One region of the Lysinibacillus sp. NPDC094177 genome, then DNA from elsewhere that is predicted to be linked to it. Evidence: riboswitches for the same ligand, from Rfam matches in the RefSeq annotation. Region 1 holds a riboswitch; each other region holds the start of a gene.
The links. A riboswitch is a leader RNA that binds a small molecule or an ion and turns the genes downstream of it on or off. The one in region 1 is predicted to bind cobalamin.
Positions count from the first base shown of each region.

Region 2: linked by a shared signal. The riboswitch ahead of ACQKNC_RS13650 (glutaredoxin family protein) and the one ahead of ACQKNC_RS07585 (ABC transporter substrate-binding protein) in region 1 are both predicted to bind cobalamin.
Region 3: linked by a shared signal. The riboswitch ahead of cobT (nicotinate-nucleotide--dimethylbenzimidazole phosphoribosyltransferase) and the one ahead of ACQKNC_RS07585 (ABC transporter substrate-binding protein) in region 1 are both predicted to bind cobalamin.
Region 4: linked by a shared signal. The riboswitch ahead of ACQKNC_RS17225 (ABC transporter substrate-binding protein) and the one ahead of ACQKNC_RS07585 (ABC transporter substrate-binding protein) in region 1 are both predicted to bind cobalamin.

Region 1 is NZ_JBNNTW010000003.1:300,602-306,201, reverse strand. Features, by position in the region: gene ACQKNC_RS07595 (S9 family peptidase) at 1-1,883, opposite strand, end outside; gene ACQKNC_RS07590 (precorrin-3B methylase) at 2,205-2,894, opposite strand; gene ACQKNC_RS07585 (ABC transporter substrate-binding protein) at 2,949-3,950, opposite strand; cobalamin riboswitch at 4,119-4,304, opposite strand; gene ACQKNC_RS07580 (GTP-binding protein) at 4,486-5,600, shown strand, end outside.
Region 2 is NZ_JBNNTW010000007.1:153,025-158,624, reverse strand. Features, by position in the region: gene nrdE (class 1b ribonucleoside-diphosphate reductase subunit alpha) at 1-1,766, opposite strand, end outside; gene nrdI (class Ib ribonucleoside-diphosphate reductase assembly flavoprotein NrdI) at 1,763-2,122, opposite strand; gene ACQKNC_RS13650 (glutaredoxin family protein) at 2,119-2,343, opposite strand; cobalamin riboswitch at 2,463-2,640, opposite strand; gene ACQKNC_RS13645 (hypothetical protein) at 3,507-3,719, opposite strand; gene ACQKNC_RS13640 (Lsa family ABC-F type ribosomal protection protein) at 4,176-5,600, opposite strand, start outside.
Region 3 is NZ_JBNNTW010000002.1:483,342-488,941, forward strand. Features, by position in the region: gene ACQKNC_RS05815 (hypothetical protein) at 1-126, shown strand, start outside; gene ACQKNC_RS05820 (ABC transporter ATP-binding protein) at 162-1,856, shown strand; cobalamin riboswitch at 1,976-2,152, shown strand; gene cobT (nicotinate-nucleotide--dimethylbenzimidazole phosphoribosyltransferase) at 2,268-3,323, shown strand; gene ACQKNC_RS05830 (trimeric intracellular cation channel family protein) at 3,464-4,069, opposite strand; gene ACQKNC_RS05835 (aminotransferase class I/II-fold pyridoxal phosphate-dependent enzyme) at 4,344-5,594, shown strand.
Region 4 is NZ_JBNNTW010000011.1:89,103-94,702, forward strand. Features, by position in the region: gene ACQKNC_RS17215 (class I adenylate-forming enzyme family protein) at 1-246, shown strand, start outside; gene ACQKNC_RS17220 (acyl-CoA dehydrogenase family protein) at 248-1,915, shown strand; cobalamin riboswitch at 1,973-2,155, shown strand; gene ACQKNC_RS17225 (ABC transporter substrate-binding protein) at 2,406-3,371, shown strand; gene ACQKNC_RS17230 (FecCD family ABC transporter permease) at 3,368-4,369, shown strand; gene ACQKNC_RS17235 (adenosylcobinamide amidohydrolase) at 4,366-5,600, shown strand, end outside.

The DNA of each region.
Region 1 (5,600 bases):
AATTTTGTTTCTTTTTTACGATGTTTTAAGGCGATAAATAATTGCTCTGCCTGTTCAATCGGACAGCGATAGTCTTTTTCGCTGTGTAAAATTAACAGTGGCGTCTCCACATTGTCTACATATTTAAGTGGCGAATGATTCCATAACTTCTCTATATCGTCTAGTCCCGCTTGGATTTGCCAGACATTGAAGTAGTAGCCGATATCACTTACACCGTAAAAACTAATCCAGTTAGAAATGCAACGTTGCGTAACAGCGGCTTTAAAGCGATTTGTATGACCAACAATCCAGTTAGTCATGAAGCCCCCATAGCTCCCACCTGTAACGCCGAGACGGTTTTTGTCAATGAAATCATAATGCTCCAATGCATAATCAACAGCGGCCATTAGATCATTATAATCATTACCACCATAATCACCACGAACCGCATCAACAAATTTTTGACCGTATCCATGGCTTCCTCGAGGATTCGTATAGAGAACCGCATAACCTTGAGCAGCAAGGATTTGGAATTCGTTAAAATAGGAGTTGGCATACATAGCGTGCGGTCCACCATGAACTTCAAGAATAAGTGGATATTTCTCCCCTTCTTCATAGCCAATAGGCTTCATCATCCAGCCGCTTACTTTCCACCCGTCTGCCCCTACATATTCAATTGCTTCAGGAACAGATAATACTCTCGACTTTAAAAATTCTTCATTTACATTTGTAAGCTGTTCCTTTTCACCAGTATTTAAATTTACGTAAAATAGATCGCCAGGATTTGTAGTAGTGCTGATGGCGACTACCGCTCTATCATTTTTATGATCAAGTGAAAAACCATAGACATACTGATCATCATTAATAGCTGGATATAATTCGCCAGATAAATTGCCAAAATAAATAGTTGTATTTCCGTGATCTGTCACTTGGAAGTAAAAACTTTTATTATCCTCCAACCATTGGACACGCGGAGCAGCAACACCTTGAAGGAAATCACCGACAACAAAATCACCAACAGGAGCGTCAAATTCACTCGTTACACATGTCGTATTGTTATTTTCCAAATCATATATCCAGAGCTTTGCTTGTGTGGCATTTTCAAATTCTCTTTCATTTCCAACATAAGATACGTAGCGGCTATTCTGTGACCATGATGTTTGGTAAAACACCCCTGTTCCTTCTGTTAGCTTGCGACCATGTTTCGTTTCTAAATCTAATAAGTAGATATCACATATGAATGAAAAGTCTTGATCCTCCGTTAAGTCCGCAATGTATGAAAGATATTTACCGTTTGGAGACCATGTACCAAGCTGTAAATTATGTTTCCCTTCCGTAACTAGCTCTAATTCTCCAGATTCCAGGTTGACGATGGCAATTTGAGAAAATTGCTCCATATCAACAAACCCAGCAGCATCTGATTTATATTTCATCTTTTCTACTTCAAGTGGTTTTAGTTCTTTGTCATCTTTCTTATCATTTTCAGCTTTATCATAAATGCTGTCATTTTTTCCTAACTTTATTGAGAAAGCTATATTTTTACCACATGGAGACCATACAGGTGATGTCGCACCGTTTTTACAATTAGTAAGTTGTTTCGCTTCCCCACCTGCTTTTGAAAGCACAAAAATTTGTGGCTTGCCATGTCTCGTTGATACAAATGCGATTTTACTGCCATCTGGAGACCATACAGGTGAATTCGTTTTATCTTCACCAAATGTCCATTGTTGAGGATTTTTTTCATTTAAGTTTATGTAAAATAAATTAGACATGTAGTCCTTTTTCTTCTCATCAATACGAGTCTCTACATACACAACTTCTGTTCCGTCAGGTGATACTTGTGGATCTGCCACGGATTTTAATTGGTATAGATCTTCTGGTTTTATCCCTTGTTTCGATGTCATATTTTATATCCCCTTTGCGCCGAAATTTCATTACTTAGTAGAATATTTCGACGCCCTAAGTATTATTCCTGCTTTCAAAGGAGAAATTGTTTTTTTATCCCAGAGAGGATTTTACAATAGCATGTAGTACAATTAAAAAACCGTAGCTGCTTCGCAATAATTACCAAGAGCTACGGACATCATTTATTTCAAAGATTGATTTTGGGATAAGTGGTTGTGTACGCATTTGAGTAACGACATAAGCATTTTATCGGGTAGAACGAGATGCTGATGAAGCGGCTCTTCGGACACACCCTGGTAAGCACTCAGTCAGTACGGAAATCACACTCCCGTTATGATGGTCTTATTTTTTAACATTTCCCAATAATCCGCAGAATTTGTTCTGCGATAAAATTTATAAAAAGGTTCATTCGGACGTGCACGTTCCTTATAGAGCTCAATGATTTGCTTTAAAAAACCTTCAATATGCTCCACTTCTACTCTTTTTGCAAACAGAGTCCCGGCTTGTGCATTTGGACCCATTGGCACTGCCCCTAAATAGACATCAAAGCTATCCTTTTGGTAGACAAGCCCAATATCATCATAAACCGCAATATAACAGGCAGAGGCACAACCATTTACGTTTAAACGTAATCTTGTTGGGACAGTTATCCCTTCTAAAGAATGATATAGCTGTTCAGTAATTGGGGCTGCCTCCATCTTATCACCATCACAAAAATCACAAGCCTTCATAGCCACACTTGGCCCTTGCTTTGCCACATACAGACCAGCGTCTTGTAGCTCTTTAGTTGCATCTGTTACATCTACTGTTGGAATTGATAATATTATACTGTAAGATGCGGAGTATTTGATTGCACCAGTTTCTCCTACAACCTTTGCAATTGTTTGAAATTGTGCCGGAGAATAATGCTTATTAATAATACCTGGGCTTACGGCAAGACGGGTAAAATCTCCATTATTGTTTAGTTTTGCAAATGTTTTGTCGGGTATATTTTTACGAAATGCATTCATAAATAATTCTCCTTATGAAAAGAGGGCTAGCAAAACGCTAGCCCCATATTTTTTCTAGTTTTCAAAGTTATCCGGATAGAAGCCTTTCGCCAAAATTTGAATAGCTTCTGCAACACGAACTCCTTCTGACGCGGCAGAAAGCGGTAAAATCACAAAGCGTTCATTTTTTACTGCTTCCGTTTCTTTTAAGGCTGGATCATTTTTCAAGAAATTTATTTTTTCTTCCGCCGTTGTTTCTCCATAATCAACGACAACAACAACTTCTGGATTTCGTTCTACTACATCCTCTTTTGACACCGTAGTCCATCCTGATTCCACATCACCAAAAATATTTTTACCGCCAGCAATAGTTACAAGCTCATTCATGAAGTTTTGTCCAGCAGTAAAGACATCTTTATCACCACTGTCAAACACTAAAACTCGTAGTTCTTTTTCATTTTGCGGTAATTTCGCACGGACAGCATCTACATCCTTTGTCATTTGTTTAATTAATGCTTCTCCACGATCCTCAACGCCGAAAATTTTTGCGATATTTCGAATATCTGTGAAAATATCTTCTAAAGTTGGTTTCGTCATATTTGAGGATGTATGTAAATAACTGTGAATACCTAATGCCTCAAGCTCTTCCTGTGTACCAACACCTTTCTCTCCAAAGGCGCTTTTCCAACCACCGTATAAAAAGTCTGCACCTGCATCAATTACTTGCTCCTTAGAAGGATACTTTTCAGCTATTACAGGCACTTTATCGTAGGCAGCTTGCAGGGGCTCATAAATTTTATCATCTAAGTATGCCGTCCCTACCATTGAATCTTCTAAACCTAAAGCCAGCATAATTTCTGTTACGTGTTGATTTAAGCTAATCGCTTTTTTAGGTGCTTCCTTATATACTTGTGTTGTTCCATTATTTTCAATTGTTACTTCTGTCGTTTCAGCTTGTGAAGGCTCTACCTTCTCACCTATTGCAGCAGATTCTGGTTTGTCCTTTGAGTTACACGCGCCTAGTACAGCGATCAATGCTATTGCAAAGACAAGCCATAAGTGTTTCCATTTCTTCATGTCCTCTTCTCCTTTGTTGTTAAATATATAGAAAGAAATCATTAGACTTCTGTGCTACCAAGTTAGTTTTCTAGAAAAGGGCATAAAAAAACCCCTTGTTTCCAAGAGGTTAGCATAGTGAAAGAAAGGTTCTTCAACCTGTTCACTATCCCCATCCTCGTGGTTTAAGTAAAAGAAAACTAATTGGCAGGTATCCTGGCTTAGGTTCATCATCTATACACCTTCACATAGCATAGCTACAGTGGCATTTCGTATAGACTCTCCATTACAGTTGCGGGACAGCATCGGATTTGCACCGATTTCCCTTTTAAGCAAATGACAAAGATCATTTGCACCAATAGGTCGTTTTTATTTTGTTGTAAATGATATTGCAAGATTAATAGATTCACAATCTCATAAAAATATCAAAAAATTATTATCATAAATATATTAACACTATTCAGACATAAATACTAACTATTTTTATACGAAATATTTTTCAATCCAATTCTGTTACAATGTTGATAGATGAAATAATAGAAACGAGGATTTTTTTATGCATGTAACAATTGGAGTACTCGCTCACGTTGACGCAGGAAAAACAACATTTTCTGAGCAGTTACTATTTCATACAAACAGTATTCAAGCCCGCGGGCGAGTAGATCACCAGGACACATTTCTAGATAATCATGAATTAGAGCGTCAGCGGGGCATTACAATTTTTGCGGAGCAAGGTCGCATGACGATTGGAAACGATACATATACGTTAATCGATACACCAGGACACGCCGATTTCTCCCCAGAGATGGAGCGCGCCATTCGAGTTATGGATTATGCCATTATTATTGTTAGTGCGGTTGAAGGAGTACAAGGTCATACAGAAACAGTGTGGCAACTGTTACGCCAATATCACGTCCCGACCTTTTTCTTTATCAACAAAATTGACCGTGAAGGGGCAGATGTTAAAGCCGTTATGGCACAGCTTCATAAGGATTGCTCTGAGGATGTACTACTCGTAAATGAACCGCTCCGTTCAGACTATGTTCCTTATTCGATGATGGAATGGCTTGCCGAACGTGATGAGCAGCTTCTAGATGCTTTTCTTAATGAGACATTGGATAGCGCAAGCTGCCTTTCTCATTTACAAACGATGATTAAACAGGAAATGGCCTTTTTGTGTTTTACTGGCTCAGCCTTAAAAGATATTGGGATAAAGGAATTCCTAGCACAGCTTCCCCTACTTACAAAGACACATTTTCATAACGATGCCCCGTTCCAAGGTGAAGTGTTTAAAATTCGTCATGATGGACATCAACGTTTAACTTTTTTAAAGGCCTTGCAAGGAACGTTACATGTGCGTGATGAATTTTCATTTGGAGATGTAACAGAAAAAGTGACTGAAATACGGCAATATAATGGTAGTCGTTATGAAAGCGCTCAAGAGGTCGAAGCTGGGGAAATTTTCGCAGTTAAAGGGATTAGTAAAGCTAACATCGGAGATATCATTGGTAATTCCGGTATCCCACAGCCCTATGAATTAGTACCAACATTACAGGCGAAAGTACAATATGAAGGTGATCAGCATATAAAGGAAATATTAAAGATTTTCCGCACACTCGAAGCAGAAGAACCATCATTACGTGTACTATGGCATGAAAAATTCCAAGAAAT
Region 2 (5,600 bases), on a different contig from region 1:
GCCGTACAACTACGAATATAAGAAATACTACCAGTTGGTGCAATAGCCAAACGATATGAATGGAATAAACCATATTGCATAACATCTTGCTTTAAAACTTCCCACATCTTTTTAGTAATGAGTGGAATATTTCCAAGTGCTTTTAACACAACAGGCGATAGTTCCTCTTCACTTTTATTTACATATTGATCAAAATAGCTACCTGAAGCGTAATCACTTTCCTCAAATCGATAGAAAGTTTCAGCTTTTGCTTTAGCCATCTCCATTGATGATTTGAGTGAATAAAAGTTCATCGCTTCCATAAAGCGATCCATAAAATCAATAGATTCCTTTGAGCCGTACATGATTCCCTCAGTAACAAGATGACCATGAAGATTCATGCAACCAAGCCCTACTGAATGCATTAATTTATTTGCTTTTGCAACAGATGGTACATTCTTAATGTGCGTCATTTGCGACACATTTGTTAATAAGTGCATGGCTGTATCGATTAATGTTTCGAAATCGTTTACTTTACTTGCTGCATGGATATCAATTGACCCTAAGTTACACGATACATCTAACCCATATTCATTCGGTTCATCTTGGTTAGTAATGATACTTGTTTCTTGAACTTGCAAGATTTCTGTACATAAATTTGACATTTTTACACGACCGATATTTTTGAGCGGATGCACTTTATTGACATTATCATCAAAAATTTCAAACGGATAGCCCGATTCAAATTGCGCTTTTTTAACCTCTGTATAGAGTTTACGTGCATTCAAACGTTTAATTTTACGGATATTCGGATTATCTAGAAGTTCATAGTACATATCTGATATTGAAATTTCAGACATACGTCTGCCATATTCTTTAAAAATATCGTATGGACTAAACAATACAATATCTTTATCACGTTTCATAAGATCGAAGAAAATACTTGGTATAATAATTCCTGTTGACAGTGTTGCGAGGCGAATTTTATCATCAGCATTTGGTTTTTTTGATGAAATGAAATTTTCTATGTCTGCATGGAAAATATTTAAGTAGACAACGCCCGAGCCATTTCGTTGTCCTAGTTGATTTGAATAACTGAAAGAGTTTTCCAACAGCTTCGCTACTGGGATTACACCACTTGCACGATTTAATATCTCTTTAATTGGATCACCTAAAGGGCGTAAATCCGTTAAGTTTACCCCAACTCCACCACCAAGACGTGATAGCTCCAAACAATAACCAATATTTTCGGCAATACTATTCATGGAGTCATCCATTGATAATTTAAAGCAGCTTACTAATTCGCCACGGGCTTTCTTTCCACTATTCAATGCTGTTGGTGTTGCAGGCTGATACGCTTCCATCATCGCTTCGATAGAACGCTCTGCTAGAACGGTATCCCCTTGTGCTAAATATAAAGCAATAATGACAATACGATCCTCATATTTTTCTAAAATTTCTTCCCCATCACGACTTTTCATTGCATAGCTATCGTAAAACTTGCTCGCACTCATAAAAGATGGAAAACGGAAATTATAATCATATGCTTTCTTGTACAGCTTTTTAATAAATTCCATCTCGTACATATCGATAAATGCTTTCTCATAGTAGCCCTCATCGACTAAATAGCGGATTTTTTCCTCGATATCAATAAAGTAACGTAAACGCACGTTAACATATTCTAAAAAATAGCGGCGCGTTGCTTCACGATCCTTTTCTAACTCTAGTAGACCAGTTGTACTATAACGATTCAGTACGTCATTATTAAGCTTTAAATATGTTTTCATCCCATTACCCTCGTTTCATAAAACGTTTGTATTGCTTCATAATCTGCTTGATTTCCTCTTAAATCTAGTTTCCGCACTAAGGGCACATGATAAGTAGCAGCAATTTTCTCACCGGCAGCGCCAAAAACATTATGCCCGAAATTACTATTGCCACTGGCAACTACACCCTTACAAAATTTCCTGTTGTTTTCTAAAAAACATGACACTTTTGAAGGGACATCACCTAATCCATCTGTGTAGGTGATTAAAAGGTAGGGCTCATTCAACACTAACCCATCAGAGAGTTCAATAGATTCCGCTGTTAATTTAGAAACAACATTCCGGACATTGCCTGTACGACTAGCATAAACAATCATATTGCAATCATCTCTATATGAGAAACAATCTCCTTAACATCTCCTATAAATGTTTCATTAATTTCTAAAACAGGCACACTTAAAAAACCTGCGTCAATAATTGTTTGCTTAGCTTGTTCATCGTGATCAATGTTTACAATTTCTGCTTCAAGTCCTACACGTTGTAATTCAGATTTTACCCAAAGGCATTTTGGACAGATTGTTTTCGTATAAAGTTTCATATATATCCCTCTTTTCATAAAATAAAAAAGCTATCCCTTCGAGAGAGATAGCCTAAATGGAAACGTTAAAATACAAAAAAAACACATACGTTCCCATCTCTTAATCCCCGAAGAAATGATCAATTTGTTTTATATAGGCAGGTCTCCTGGCTTTGCTTCATTCTCTGATTTCCTTCCCATGCGAATGCACAGTGGCTAATATCATCGTCAGCTTCACAGTTGCGGGGACAGCGTCGGTATTGCACCGAACTTCTCTATTAAACTACATATAGTAGTACCTTTATAAAACGAACACAATATATTGTTGTTCAATAGAACTAAGTGTACCATCCTTCAAATAAAAAGTAAATCTAGATTAGAAACTTCTTTAATATGAGATTATTCAATATTTTCTTTCACACTCTCAAAATATGATCTTAACAAATAATTAGCTGCAATAGACGACTTATTTAAAAAATTTCTAAAAAATATGAAGTTAAATATATTCGCTATTTTACATTTACCTAAATGCAGTATCTTGTTTATCAATCAGGATTATCTCATTCCATCTAATTAAGAACTCTAATTTAATGTAACACTTATGTAAAAATTAATTTCTGAGGTGAATCAAATGTATTGTAACAGTCTAATAAAACCTTAAAGTTCCATCTATTAAGTCGTAATCAACAATTAGATCAATCGTAGATACAAAGTTATTATTTGAACTCCTTACATTAAAACAGTCCATATTCCAAAGAATAATAGACTGTTTTACCACTTCAATTTTTAAATGAAATCTACCGTACAATTATTCCATTCCTACAAATAAAATAATTCCTTAAAAAATTCAGAGCTGAATTTACTTTAAACTAAGGATTATATTTTGATAATAGTTTATATAATTAATAGCAATTTTAAAAGATTATTATCTCTATTATAATCTCTAAAACTATCATAGACTCCTTTTACTTTACCATTTATTGAATTACAAAAGAAACTATGAACTTCTGGATCCTCTAATTATTCAATTTTCCATTTGTAACATATTAGAAAAAACATTTCTAATCCAGGCATTTTCTTTACTTTATTAAGCAATGTCATTCTATAGTCAAATGCCAAGTTGTTTCATTTTGCATTCCATTTAAATGTTCACTTCTTTTATATTTTTTGCATCTATAATCACTTTATAAAGTCTGATCATCATTATTACTTATTGACCCTACCAGCTCACGTTTTATATTCAAATAGGCATAAGTAATATTCTTATTATTATCCGTATTTTCTTGAATTAACTCTTTTACATAATTCTGCAATGAAATAAAATTTTCATTATATAGGTTGTTCATAATTTGCTGTCTTAACTGATTCTCATAATACGAGATTGAATGTGATGTCATCTAGTTCACTCCTATTTAGTCCATAAAAAAACATCTTTCCATTATGATTTCATGTTTTCGCAAAGCAAACTATTGCCGCAATACTGGTTGGTGTAAGTAAAATGTGTAACGGTACTAACTTCGTCCATTAGTGTTGTTTTTAACAGTTTGATTTATGCCCTCACAAAGCTTTTGTCGATCATTCTAATTATTTCTATTATCGTTGCAATGAGTATGGTCATGATGACTTCTAGTATGCTTTAAAGTTGATTAAAAATACATCACTAAACCCATTTTATACGAAAAATAAAAGAATCCATTTTGAAAAAAGATTAATCAAAATGGATTCTTCTCTAGCAGATATTTATTTTAGGTCTCCATAAAAGGTTTGATTATTTTAGCAACGTTCTTCAACTAAAGCATCAAATAGTTTAATGAGCAAATTTACTAATTATACCTTCAGTTCTTCATATTTAACTACAGAGATATAGTTTTTGTTGCAACTGTTTGTTGAAATGCCTGATCATGCTCAACAAAAACCATTGTGGGATTAAATTTTTGAATAAGCTCTTCAATCTGCATGCGCGAATAAATATCAACGAAATTTAACGGTTCGTCCCAAATATATAAATGAGCTTTTTCACATAAACTTTTGGCTATAAGCAATTTTTTCTTTTGTCCGCCGGAATAATGAGCTATATCTTTCTCAAATTGAATTCGCTCAAAATCCATCTTACGTAGGATGGATTTAAATAACGTTTCATCGATCTCATGCTCTTCGATAAAGTCCGATAATAGTCCCTTCAAATGAGAAGTATCTTGTTGGACATAGGAAATAATGAGGCCAGAACCTACATTCAGCGTGCCTGTATGCTGGATCAGATTTCCTAAAATTAGTTTTAGGATACTACTTTTTCCGCTCCCATTCTTTCCATCAAGTACAATTCGGTCACCTTGTTCAACTATAAAGCTAATTGGCTTATTCACTATTTGGTCATCATACTTAACAGACACATCCGCCAAAACAATTAATTCGTTTGACTGATATTCCAATGGTTTTAATTTTAATGACTCCGTTTTTTCCACATTTTTTAGCAGTTTTGACTTTTCCTCAATAGCTTTTTGTTGCCTTGATTGAATGTTCTTTGCTCTCTTCATCATCTTTGCCGCTTTATGTCCTACAAAACCTTTATCCAACTTAGAACCCGAATTCGTTGTCCCATTTTTGGAAGCTTCCACTTGATTAGACCAACCTGCTGAACGCTTTGAAGACTGTGTTAATCTCCCAATGTCTTTTTGTAGACGCTGATTTGTTGCCTCTTCGTGTTCCTGCTGTCTATCAAAATTTAACTTCCAAGAAGAATAGTTACCACTTTGAACTTCAATATTCGCCCTATTTATAGATAAAATATGGTCAACGCATCCATCTAAAAAGGTTCTATCATGTGAAATTAATATAAACCCTTTCTTCTTCCTTAGATAATCAGAGACCATCTTTCGTGCATCAGTGTCCAAATGATTGGTCGGCTCATCAATTAATAGAAATTGACCTTCCGTCAAAAAAAGTGCAGCAAGCAACACCTTTGTTTGTTCCCCATTTGATAATGTCTTAAATGGTCGGTACATTACCTCGGCATCGACATTTAGATAGGATATTTCACGAAGATATTCCCAATCTTCAGCTTGAGGACAAATTTCTTCAAAGATTTCATAAGTGTACTTATTTTTATCTGAAACTGGATAAGGAAAATAATTAAATTCTACAGAAGAAATGATTTTCCCGCTATACTCATAATTCCCTAATAATAAATTAAAGAATGTCGTTTTACCTCGTCCATTTCTACCAATAAACCCAAGTTTCCAATCCGTATCTATTTGAAAGTTTACACCTTCAAAAATATT
Region 3 (5,600 bases), on a different contig from region 1:
AAAAAAGAGTCAATGGAAAGTCTTGAATTTAATACTACTGAGTTATATGTTGAAAATTTCCTAAATGTTTTGAATGAGAATCCGAAAAATGCATATCAGTATATCGTAAAGTTAAAAGCAAATTAATAGTAGCTTTGCATAGGGGGACCGAACATTTACTCATGAGAATATTAGTAGAAGTATTTAGGTATACAAGTATATATAAAACAAAATTATTTCTAGTAAATATTTTAATGGGCATTTCAATGATATTAGGTATAGTTCATCCTCTATTATTCGGTAAATTTATTGATTTTATAACAGTAAAGGATCTTAATAGTGCATCAAACATGATTATCTTTATGGCTATACTTTTTCTTGTTAATCTTTTTTTTAAAATAATCCAAAAGTATTACTTGGCGAAATTTGCATGCTATATACAAATGGATATCAAATTAAAAATGATTAAACGAATAATGAAAATGGACATGGATGAGTATCAATTGAAAGCTAAAGGCGAATTAATGAATAAAATAGAAAATGATACGAAAGCATTTTCAGAAGTGGTATCTGAGTTTTTAAGCATAATAATAGATTTTATTAGCATAATAATAGTAATTGTTATATTGATAAATATTAATATAATTTTAGCATCTATTTTATTCCTATCATGTCCTTTAGCGATCATCATTTTTAAATATTTTGGAAAAAGGATAAGGATGAAGGATACTCACATAAAGAAAGATTTAGATCATTATTTAACCTATTTAGGGGAACTTTTATCGTCTTTTAAATTATATAAATTATTTAATATTGAGATAGAAGGAATAAATAAATATCAACAGAAGAATACCATATTATATAAAAATTCTCTTGAAAAAATGCGCTTAAGTATTAAGTCTGGATCAATTATAGAATTAATAAATTATACTAGTTATTTGGTAATTCTTATTTTAGGAATATATTTTATTTATACAGGAAGTCTAACTATTGGGATTTTAATAGCATTCACGACTTATGCGAATAATTTCAGTCAATCATTTCTAAGGTTTTCGCAATTAAATACATTTTTCCAAGAAGCAATCGTGTCCGTAAATAGAGTGAAAAATTTATTAGAAGATCCTAAAGAAAACATAGGGAATTCGGAAGTATCTATCAATCTAGAACCGATATATTTTTCGAAACAAGGTGAAATTATATTTAGAGATGTCAGCTTTTCACATTCCGAAACATCTTCTTCGGTCCTAGAAAACGTCAATCTTCGAATACCTTTGAGGAAAATAGTACTTATTAAAGGGACAAGTGGATCAGGAAAAACAACGTTGTTAAACATACTATCCGGTTTATACGTTGGCTATCAGGGAGACATATTCATATCTGATACGAATATTAGACACATTCCTAATGATATTTATAAAAAAAAGGTCTGTCTAGTATCACAAGAACATTTTATCATGACGGGGACTATTAAAGAAAATTTGTTAGTAGGAAAACCAAATGCAACTGATGATGAATTAATTAGAATTTGTGAAATGGTTAATATTTATTCATTTATAGAAACATTAGAAGATAATTTTGAAACTGTAATAGGGTACAATGGGCTTGAACTATCGACTGGACAACAACAAAGACTTTCTATAGCGAGATCTCTTCTAAGAGATGCTGATATTTATTTATTCGACGAGATCACTGCTGCACTCGATAAAGAAAATCAAGAAAACATTGAAGTATTACTAAAATATTTAAATAAGGAAAAGCAGAAGACTGTTATATTAGTTACACATAACCCAGTTTTAATAAATGAAGCTGATAAAATTTTTGAAGTTGATAAAAATCAAGTGAAAGAAAGTAAATCTTTTTTTGTATCAACTTCTTGATTATTTAAACTACATAACTACTGAATTTAATATTAATGTGGTATTGAACTTGGGTAAATTTGCAGACACTATAATTATATAATATTGACACTAAAAAAATAATAAAGTAAATTTAAAATAATTGCATAAAAGCATTAGGTGCCCATTGCGGGAGAATAGGGAATAAAGTGAAAAGCTTTAGCGGTCCCACCACTGTAAAAGGGAGTTTCATAGAGAATGCCACTAGCATCGTTCTGGGAAGGTTCTATGAAATGTTGAAATTGAGCCAGGAGACCTGCCTAGCTGCTTCGATTATATAGACGATGGAAAAGTCTGTAGTTTATTTGTTATGGAATAAACTACAGGCTTTTTATTTTTTTCTCTAAAGCATTCTTCGAGTAACAAGGGGCAAAAAAGAAAGGGGAAATTTTCATGCAATTATTACAACAGACGATTCAAAACATTCAAAGTGCTGACAACAAAATGATGGAGAAGGCAAGAGAACGTATAGATGGACTTTGCAAGCCTCCTAGCAGCTTGGGGAAACTGGAGACCCTTGCTGTGCAACTATCAGGAATTACAGGCGAACTATTTCCTGCGATTGATAATAAAGCGATTATTGTCTGTGCCGCGGATCATGGTGTTTGTGATGAAGGGGTAACATCAAATCCACAAAATGTGACGGTCTTTCAAACATTAAATTTTCCTAGAGGAGGAACTGGCGTTTGTGCTATCGCAAAAATCACAGATGCAAAAATTGTCACAGTAGACGTTGGTGTAAAAGAGGATATTCCACATGATGCCGGTGTTATCTTAAAAAAAATTAAATATGGCACGGACAATATGGCAAAAGGTCCTGCTATGTTAAGGGAAGAAGCCATTCAATCTATTGAAGTAGGAATTGAAGTAGCTACGGAAGAAATTAAAAATGGGATAAATGTACTCGGGACAGGTGAAATGGGCATTGGTAATACAACACCGAGTGCTGCAATATTATCGGTTCTACGCGAGTGTCATCCGAATGAAGTGACTGGCTTCGGCGCAGGAGTTGGACCAGGAGGGATAGAACATAAAGTAGATGTCATTCACAATGCTATTACATTAAACAAACCAAATCGTCATGATGCTATTGATATTCTTGCGAAAGTTGGTGGGTTAGAAATAGGTGCTATGGCTGGAGTGATACTTGCTGCTGCCGCACATCGCAAACCTGTTGTTATTGATGGCTTTATTTCTACCATCGCTGCCCTTATTGCATATGAACTCGAACCAAAAGTAAAAGACTATATCATTCCTTCTCATGCCTCTGAAGAACCAGGTGCAAAAATTGCAGCCGAAATGCTTGGGATAGAACCAATGCTGCATATGAATATGCGATTGGGAGAGGGCTCTGGTGCCGCTTTAGCATTTCCTATTTTAGACGCAGCATGCTCCATGATGAAAAATATGGCTACATTAGAAGAATCTATGTTGCTGTTAGAAAAGTAATTTTCACATATTCTTAGGTGCTTAAGGTTGCACGCTGTTGTGATGAATAAGGAATTAAATATAAATAATCAAAACAACAAAACAAGCCCAAATAATTGATATTTGGGCTTGTTATTATGCAGCGATGTAAGGAAACAAGACTATGCTCGATGTAACTTCCGCAACGGTAATCGCCATCTCTTCGTATATGAAAGTATTCTTAGTACTGTGATCGCACCAAATAATACGTATAAAAAGATATCCCCTGAAAATAGTTGAAGTCCAACGATAAGCCCGGCTAATGCTGCCCAAACACCATAGACTTCATCACGGAGGACTAATGGTTGTCGTCTAGCTAATAAATCGCGAACAATTCCACCACCTGACCCTGTTAAGACAGCAGCAACAATAACCGCACTAATAGGCATATCGAGCTTCACAGCATAGAGGGCACCCTGAATAGCGAATGCTGATAATCCAATAGCATCAGTGAAATTGCCCCAGCGATGCCAATGCTGAATGAGTCGATGTGGAAATATGAAAAAAATTGTAATTGCTGCAATAGCAATTTGGAACATCATATCTTGCCCCCACAGTGTTGTTACAGGTAAACCTATTAGTAAGTTTCGTATAGCTCCACCACCGAAAGCAGTTACAATACCGAGTATATATACACCGAATAAATCGTATTCTTCCTCCATTGCAATTATTGCCCCGGAAATAGCGAAGGCAATTGTTCCGATGATACTAAAAACCTCCCAAGCCAACCCTTTCACCCCTTATGTGATTAAATCATTTCATGTTGTAGTAGATTACAAACTTGAAAACTTTAAAGTTACCTTTTTGTATCTAAAAGTTTTGCAAAGAAAAGCATCGACCGAAGTATCAGATACTAAGTATTCTATTATAGTAGGACATACTAGATTTAGTCCGCAATTTAGCTTAGCGCATAATGTAATTAGAAACAATAGCAAGTTTTGCAGGTAAGCTCACAAATTGTTAAGATAAGATTTGAACAAATGTGAAATGGAGAAGAATATAATGACTTTTACAACCAATTTAACTGAAGAAACAATAGCATTAGCTGCTAAAATAGAAGAGAAGGTACGCCCTTTTCATGCGAAGGTAGAAGACATGGCGTTCTTCAATCAACAAAAAGTGCTTGCTGCGTTTCGAAAGCACCAAGTAAGTGATTATCATCTGCACCCGTCTAATGGTTATGGCTATGATGATGAGGGGCGTGATAATCTAGAACGTGTTTATGCAGAGGTCTTTGGAGCGGAGGCTGCCATTGTACGTCCACAAATTATTTCTGGTACACATGCAATCACACTTAGCTTATTCGGAGTACTACGTCCTGGTGATGAATTACTTTATATTTCGGGTCAGCCGTATGATACATTGCAATCAATAGTCGATGGTGGCGATAAGGATACTGGCTCATTAAAAGATTATAAAATCGGTTATAGCCATGTGGATTTAATCAATAATCAAGAAATCGATTGGGAAGGTGTTGCAGCTGCAATTAAAACAAACACTAAAATGATTGCTATACAACGTTCGAAGGGCTATGCAACACGCCCGTCCTTTACCATTTCACAAATTGCAGAAATGTGTGCAAAAATCCGTGAATTAGCACCAGATGCAGTTATTTTTATTGATAATTGCTACGGTGAATTTGTTGAGGCAAAGGAACCGACCGAGGTTGGGGCTGATTTAATTGCAGGTTCGCTCATTAAAAATCCTGGTGGAGGCTTAGCGAAAATTGGTGGTTATATTGCGGGTCGTGCAGATTTAGTTGAGAAATGTGCTTATCGTATGACATCACCAGGTATTGGTGCTGAGGCAGGAGCAACATTAAACACGCTGGGTGATTTCTATCAAGGATTTTTCCTTGCACCACATGTTGTATCTCAAGCATTAAAAGGTGCCATTTTCACAGCTGCTATGCTAGGGGAAATTGGTATGAATACATCACCAAGGTATGATGCTAATCGTACGGATTTAATTCAATCGGTTTCTTTCCAAACCGCGGAACAAATGATTGCTTTTTGTCGTGAAATTCAAGCAAACTCACCAATTAATGCGCATTACGCACCAGAGCCAGCGTACATGCCTGGCTATGAGGATGATGTCATCATGGCAGCTGGAACATTTATTCAAGGTTCAAGTATTGAGCTTACAGCAGACGGTCCTATTCGTCCGCCGTTTACAGCATTTATTCAAGGTGGGTTAACATATGAGCACGTAAAATTTGCTATTTGTAGTGCTGTTCAAAAAATCCAAAAATAAGTAACG
Region 4 (5,600 bases), on a different contig from region 1:
ATTTTGAGCTATGAGGGAATATTTGAGGTTGCTGTAATAGGTGTACCACATCCGGAATGGGGAGAAACAGTAAAGGCCGTTTATGCTGCTAAAACAGAAATTGACGAGGACAGACTTAAAGCTTATTTGGAGGAGCATCTTGCTAAATATAAAATTCCGCGCATTTTTGAACGCGTGGAAGCACTACCACGAAATGCATCAGGCAAAATACTAAAACAAACTTTAAAGGGACAAGAGGTGAGATAGCATGAAGGTTTTACAGCAGGAAGAAATGAAAACAACAAACTTTTTTAAAGATAATGATACACTTCATAAAGTTTTAGAAATGATGCTAGATAAAGAGTTTGTGGAATATGCAACACGTGAGCTAACAGATTTCGGTGAGCTTTGTGCAGGAGAGATTGATATGAGAGCCAAACATACGGATAGAGAGGGTGAACCTCGATTACAAAGGTATAATGCTTATGGTGAAGAAGTGTCAGAGGTTTGGGTCAATGATGGCTATAAAAGAACAATTGAAGAGACGTATAATACCGGCATTGTTGGCTATGTGCATAAGGATATTCCGCAATTAGGTAGGAAGGGCAACTATGTTTATAGCTTTGCTCAAGGTTATTTATTATCACATACGGAGCCAGGCTTTTACTGTCCTGTTACTTTAACAATGGCAACGGCTTTTTTACTTGATCATTATGCAAGTGATGAGGTGAAGGAGCGCTTTTTACCACATGTTTGTGCAACAGGAGAGACAGAGCTATATGAGGGGGCTACTTTTTTAACGGAGCGTCAAGGTGGCTCAGATGTTGGTGCGAATGTTGTAGAGGCAAGACAGGACGGCGATCAGTATCGTTTATATGGTGAGAAATATTTCGCGTCTAACGCAGGAATGTGTGGGGTAGCCATGGTATTGGCACGCATGGAAGGAGCTCAGGCAGGTTCAAAGGGCTTAACATTATTTGCAGTTCCATGGCGAAATGAAGATGGCACTGTTAATAACCTTCGCATTCGACGTTTAAAGGATAAACTGGGTGTTAAAGCAGTACCTTCAGGTGAGGTGGAATTTGATGGTGCGCTAGCTTACGTTGTGGGTGATCCAAATAAAGGAATTTATTATATGCTGGAGGCGCTTAATTTATCAAGAATTTGCAATGCGGTTGCTTCTATAGGCATTATGCGCCGCGGATATTTAGAGGCGAAGCACTATGTGACAAATCGTCATGCATTTGGTAAGCCTTTAACGCAATACCCTATGATTCAGGATACACTAGGGAAATTCGCTGCCAAGCTTCATGTGGAAGTTGCTACGGTTTTTGATCTTATTCAGCTGTACGATAAGGTAACTAGTGGACAGGGGAATAAAGAGGACATCATTTTAAATCGCTTGTATATTGCGATCATGAAAAAAGAAACGGCAGAGCAAGCTGTACATTATGCTAGTGAAGCAATTGAATTACATGGCGGAAACGGCTATATTGAAGATTTTGTTACACCTCGGTTATTAAGAGATGCACAGGTACTTACTGTGTGGGAGGGGACAGCGAATATTTTAGCTTTAGAGCTCATTCGTTTAGTTGAAAAGTTTCATGTGCACGAAATGTTTGTTCGTGTCATGGAGGGACGTCTAGAAAAACTAGCTGACAGTCCATTAGTCGAAAATGTAGTGAAGCAATTATCTAAACTAGATTCAACTTTGCAAACATTTAGCCGTTTAGATGATGCGACGAAAACGTTTGAGGCAAAAAAGGTCGCAGAGAAAATGGCACATTTATATGAAAGTGTTGTAGCGGTTGAATGGGCGCAAAGATTCGGCGGCAAATATGAGAAGCTAGCAGATATTTATTTAGAGAGCACATGGGCATTGCGAGAAATGGGTGCACCAATGAAAACCGTACAGTATTTCTCAGACATAGTTTAATTGATTAGAGGTCGTCTCGAATGGGGGCGACTTTTTTGATTTTCATGTATAATGAAATCAACTGAATATTATAAAGGTTCTTTACTTATGTAAAGTGAAAAGGGAAATCGGTGTAATTCCGATGCGGTCCCGCCACTGTATGTGTGAGTTTTTTCAATCTGCGCCACTGAAAATTTCGGGAAGGCTTGAAAAAGCGTAAGGAGCACAAGCCAGGAGACCTGCCTTTATAGAAAACACGTTGTAGCCTACGAGGATAGGATGGTGGATTTTGTATATGTATTTTTGTGCAGATTTGACCCCCTCATTTTTTATGATGAGGGGTATTTGTTTTGTAAGATAAATGTCGATAAATTTGAAAGAGTGGATGATAATCTCACAATGTTGGGTGATAAACCCACAACCTTGGGCGAGAAAAACTAAAGTATATCGATAAATCAGGAAAACAAGTCATTAACTATATGCACAGATAGACTAAGGGGGATTCATTCACATGAAAAAAATTTGGAAAATAGGATTATCAGCATTTTTAGCTATTGGCTTGCTGGCTGCATGTAATACTAAAGAGGCGACAAATGAAAAGCCGTCATCTTCTGAGCAACAAGAGACAACAAAAGTAGATCAAGCAACATTCCCAATGAAGATAACGGATGCTACTGGTAAGGATATTACGCTTGAGGCGCCTCCTGAAAAGATTGTCTCTCTCATTCCGAGTAACACAGAAATATTATTTAGCCTTGGCCTAAATAATGAAATAGTTGGTGTAACAGATAATGACGATTATCCTTCAGAGGCAACTAAAAAAGAAAAGGTCGGCGGTATGGATTATAATATCGAACAAATTATTGCTTTAACACCAGATATCGTTTTTGCACATGCATCGGGTATGGGGAATTCAAAAGGAGCAATTGAACAGCTTGAGGCTGCAGGTGTGAAAGTATTTGTTGTAGCGGATGCCAAAAACTTTGATGAAACATACACAACGATTGAACAGCTTGGTCGTGCAACAGGAAAATTAGAAGAAGCTAAAAAAATTGTCGCAAATATGAAGGCAAAAGTTAAAGAAGTTGAAACAAAACTTGAGGGTGTTGAACCAAAGAAAGTCTTTGTAGAGTCGTCTGATGAGCCAGAAATTTATACAGCTGGTAAAGGTACATTTATGAATGAAATGCTAGAAATGATTCATGCCGAAAATGTGGCAGCGGATTCAAATAGCTGGTATAAAATTGATGCAGAACAAATTATCGCGAAAAATCCAGATGTCATTGTAGTGGCATATAATTATGTACCTGATATTTTAACGAAAATTCCAAAACGTCCAGGCTTTGAGACAATTACGGCCGTAAAAAATAAAGCTATTGTACAAGTGGATGAAAACACGACAAGTCGTCAAGGTCCTCGATTAGCAGATGGTCTTGAGGAATTAGCGAAGGCCGTCTACCCAGAGGCGTTTAAATGAGTAAATCAATTGTAGCCTATATAACAGCGATTACGCTTCTAGTCATTAGCATCTGGTGTGGTGTAGCGATAGGCTCGGTTCATATTCCACTAGAAGTATTGTGGAATAAGGCGGCTGATGAAACAGCTGCCAATATTTTATGGAAGATTCGGTTACCTAGAGTTTTGCTGGCAGGGCTTGTAGGGGCATCACTTGCTATTGCAGGGGCAGCTTTTCAAGGTTTATTAAAAAACCCTTTGGCTGATCCTTATACGTTAGGTGTTTCCTCTGGTGCATCAGTTGGTGCAGTTATGACGATTTTCTTTAGTATATCCATACCTGTAGTCGGCCATTTTACGTTACCGACCTTTAGTATGATAGGTGCCATATTAACGATGGTAGCTGTCATGGGTTTTGCTAGAATAGTAGACCGCTCGCTAAAAATGGAAACTCTTATATTAACAGGGGTTATATTTAGTTCATTTTTAGGTTCCTTGATTTCGTTAATGATTGCATTATCTGGTGAAGAGCTACGGCAAGTTATCGGATGGCTACTCGGCTCAGTATCGATGCGGGGTTGGCCTTTTGTTCAAATGATTATTCCGTTTGTGATAATTGGCTCAATTATGCTTTGGACACAAAGACGCGAGTTAAACGTTCTGTTATATGGAGAAGAACGCGCAAAGTATTTAGGTGTCAATGTTAAGCGCAGTAAATATATTATTTTAGTGGGTGGATCAATGTTGACAGGAGCTGCGGTAGCTGTTTCTGGAACGATTGGCTTTGTTGGTTTAGTAGTTCCTCATATGACGAGAATGGTTTGGGGTTCAGATCACCGTCATTTATTGCCATTATCATTTTTAAATGGTGCAACATTACTGATTATTTGTGATTTAGTAGCACGAACAATTATTATGCCAAGAGAGCTACCGATTGGTGTAATTACTGCATTTATTGGGGCGCCCGTTTTTTCCTATATTTTTTATAAGCAACGTAGAGGCAAGGGGGTACGGGCATGATTGTTGTTGAACATCTTTCTGGTGGCTATGAAGATGTACCGATCGTCCAGGATATAAGTTTTTCTGTTAATAAAGGAAAAATACTAGGGATTTTAGGGCCGAATGGTAGTGGGAAATCTACACTGTTAAAAGTAATAAGTGGTATACTACCAGCAACTGCAGGCACTATATTAATAGATGGTAAAAATAGTAGCTCTTACAATGCTCGTGCTTTAGCAAAAAAAATGGCGGTGCTGCCACAATTACATGCTAATGCCTTTTCAAACAGTGTACGAGAGGCGGTATCTCTTGGACGTTATCCACATCAAAAAGGCTTTTTTTCGAGCTGGACTGATCGTGATGAACAGGCAGTCCAACATGCAATGATGCAAACAGGTGTGAAACGCTATGAACAGACATCGATGGAATTTTTATCGGGCGGTGAACAGCAAAGAGTTTTTGTAGCTCAAGCTCTAGCACAAACAGCGGAAATATTACTATTAGATGAGCCAACGAACCATCTAGATATTGCTCATCAACGTCAAATTTTAGATATGGTGCGAAAGGAAGCAATAGAATGTGGTTTGACAGTTATTATGGTACTACATGATATGAATTTAGCTTCCCTCTATTGTGATGAATTGTTACTTATGGAGGAAGGGCGGATGCGGGCATTTGGGGAGCCACATGAAGTATTAATCGCTTCGCAAATCGAAGACGTCTATCATGCGCGAGTTGCAACCTATGCACATCCTGAAATTCCAAAGCCTCAAATTACAATGATGCCAGCTTTAGCTGAACATCAGCAACGTGCTGTCATAAAAAAAGAAAACTTCACTGTTACAGATCAGTACATTCAGCTTCAATCAGAGTTTCCTTTAAAAACGGTGTCCTCAGCTGTTCATAATCCGGGTATCGGTTGGTATGATTGCCTGTTAAATCGCTCTGTACCAATAGATTATGTGATTAGTGATGTAAAGAGAGAAGTCGATGAATTTTTACTGAAGGAGCGTTTTGCATCAACAAGTACTGTCGTCATGTTAACAGCTGTACCAACAAACCTAGTAGCTATTAATGAATTTAAAGCTTCCTTTGGCAGCATCCTTGTTGCTGTTACGGCTGGAGTTGGCAATGCTGTTGATGTGTCTCGTACACATGAAAGGCAGGATGAACCATATATTGGTACTATAAATACGTGGGTTATCATTAATGGTTGTTTATCTGAAGAAGCCTTTTTCCAAGCAATGATGAC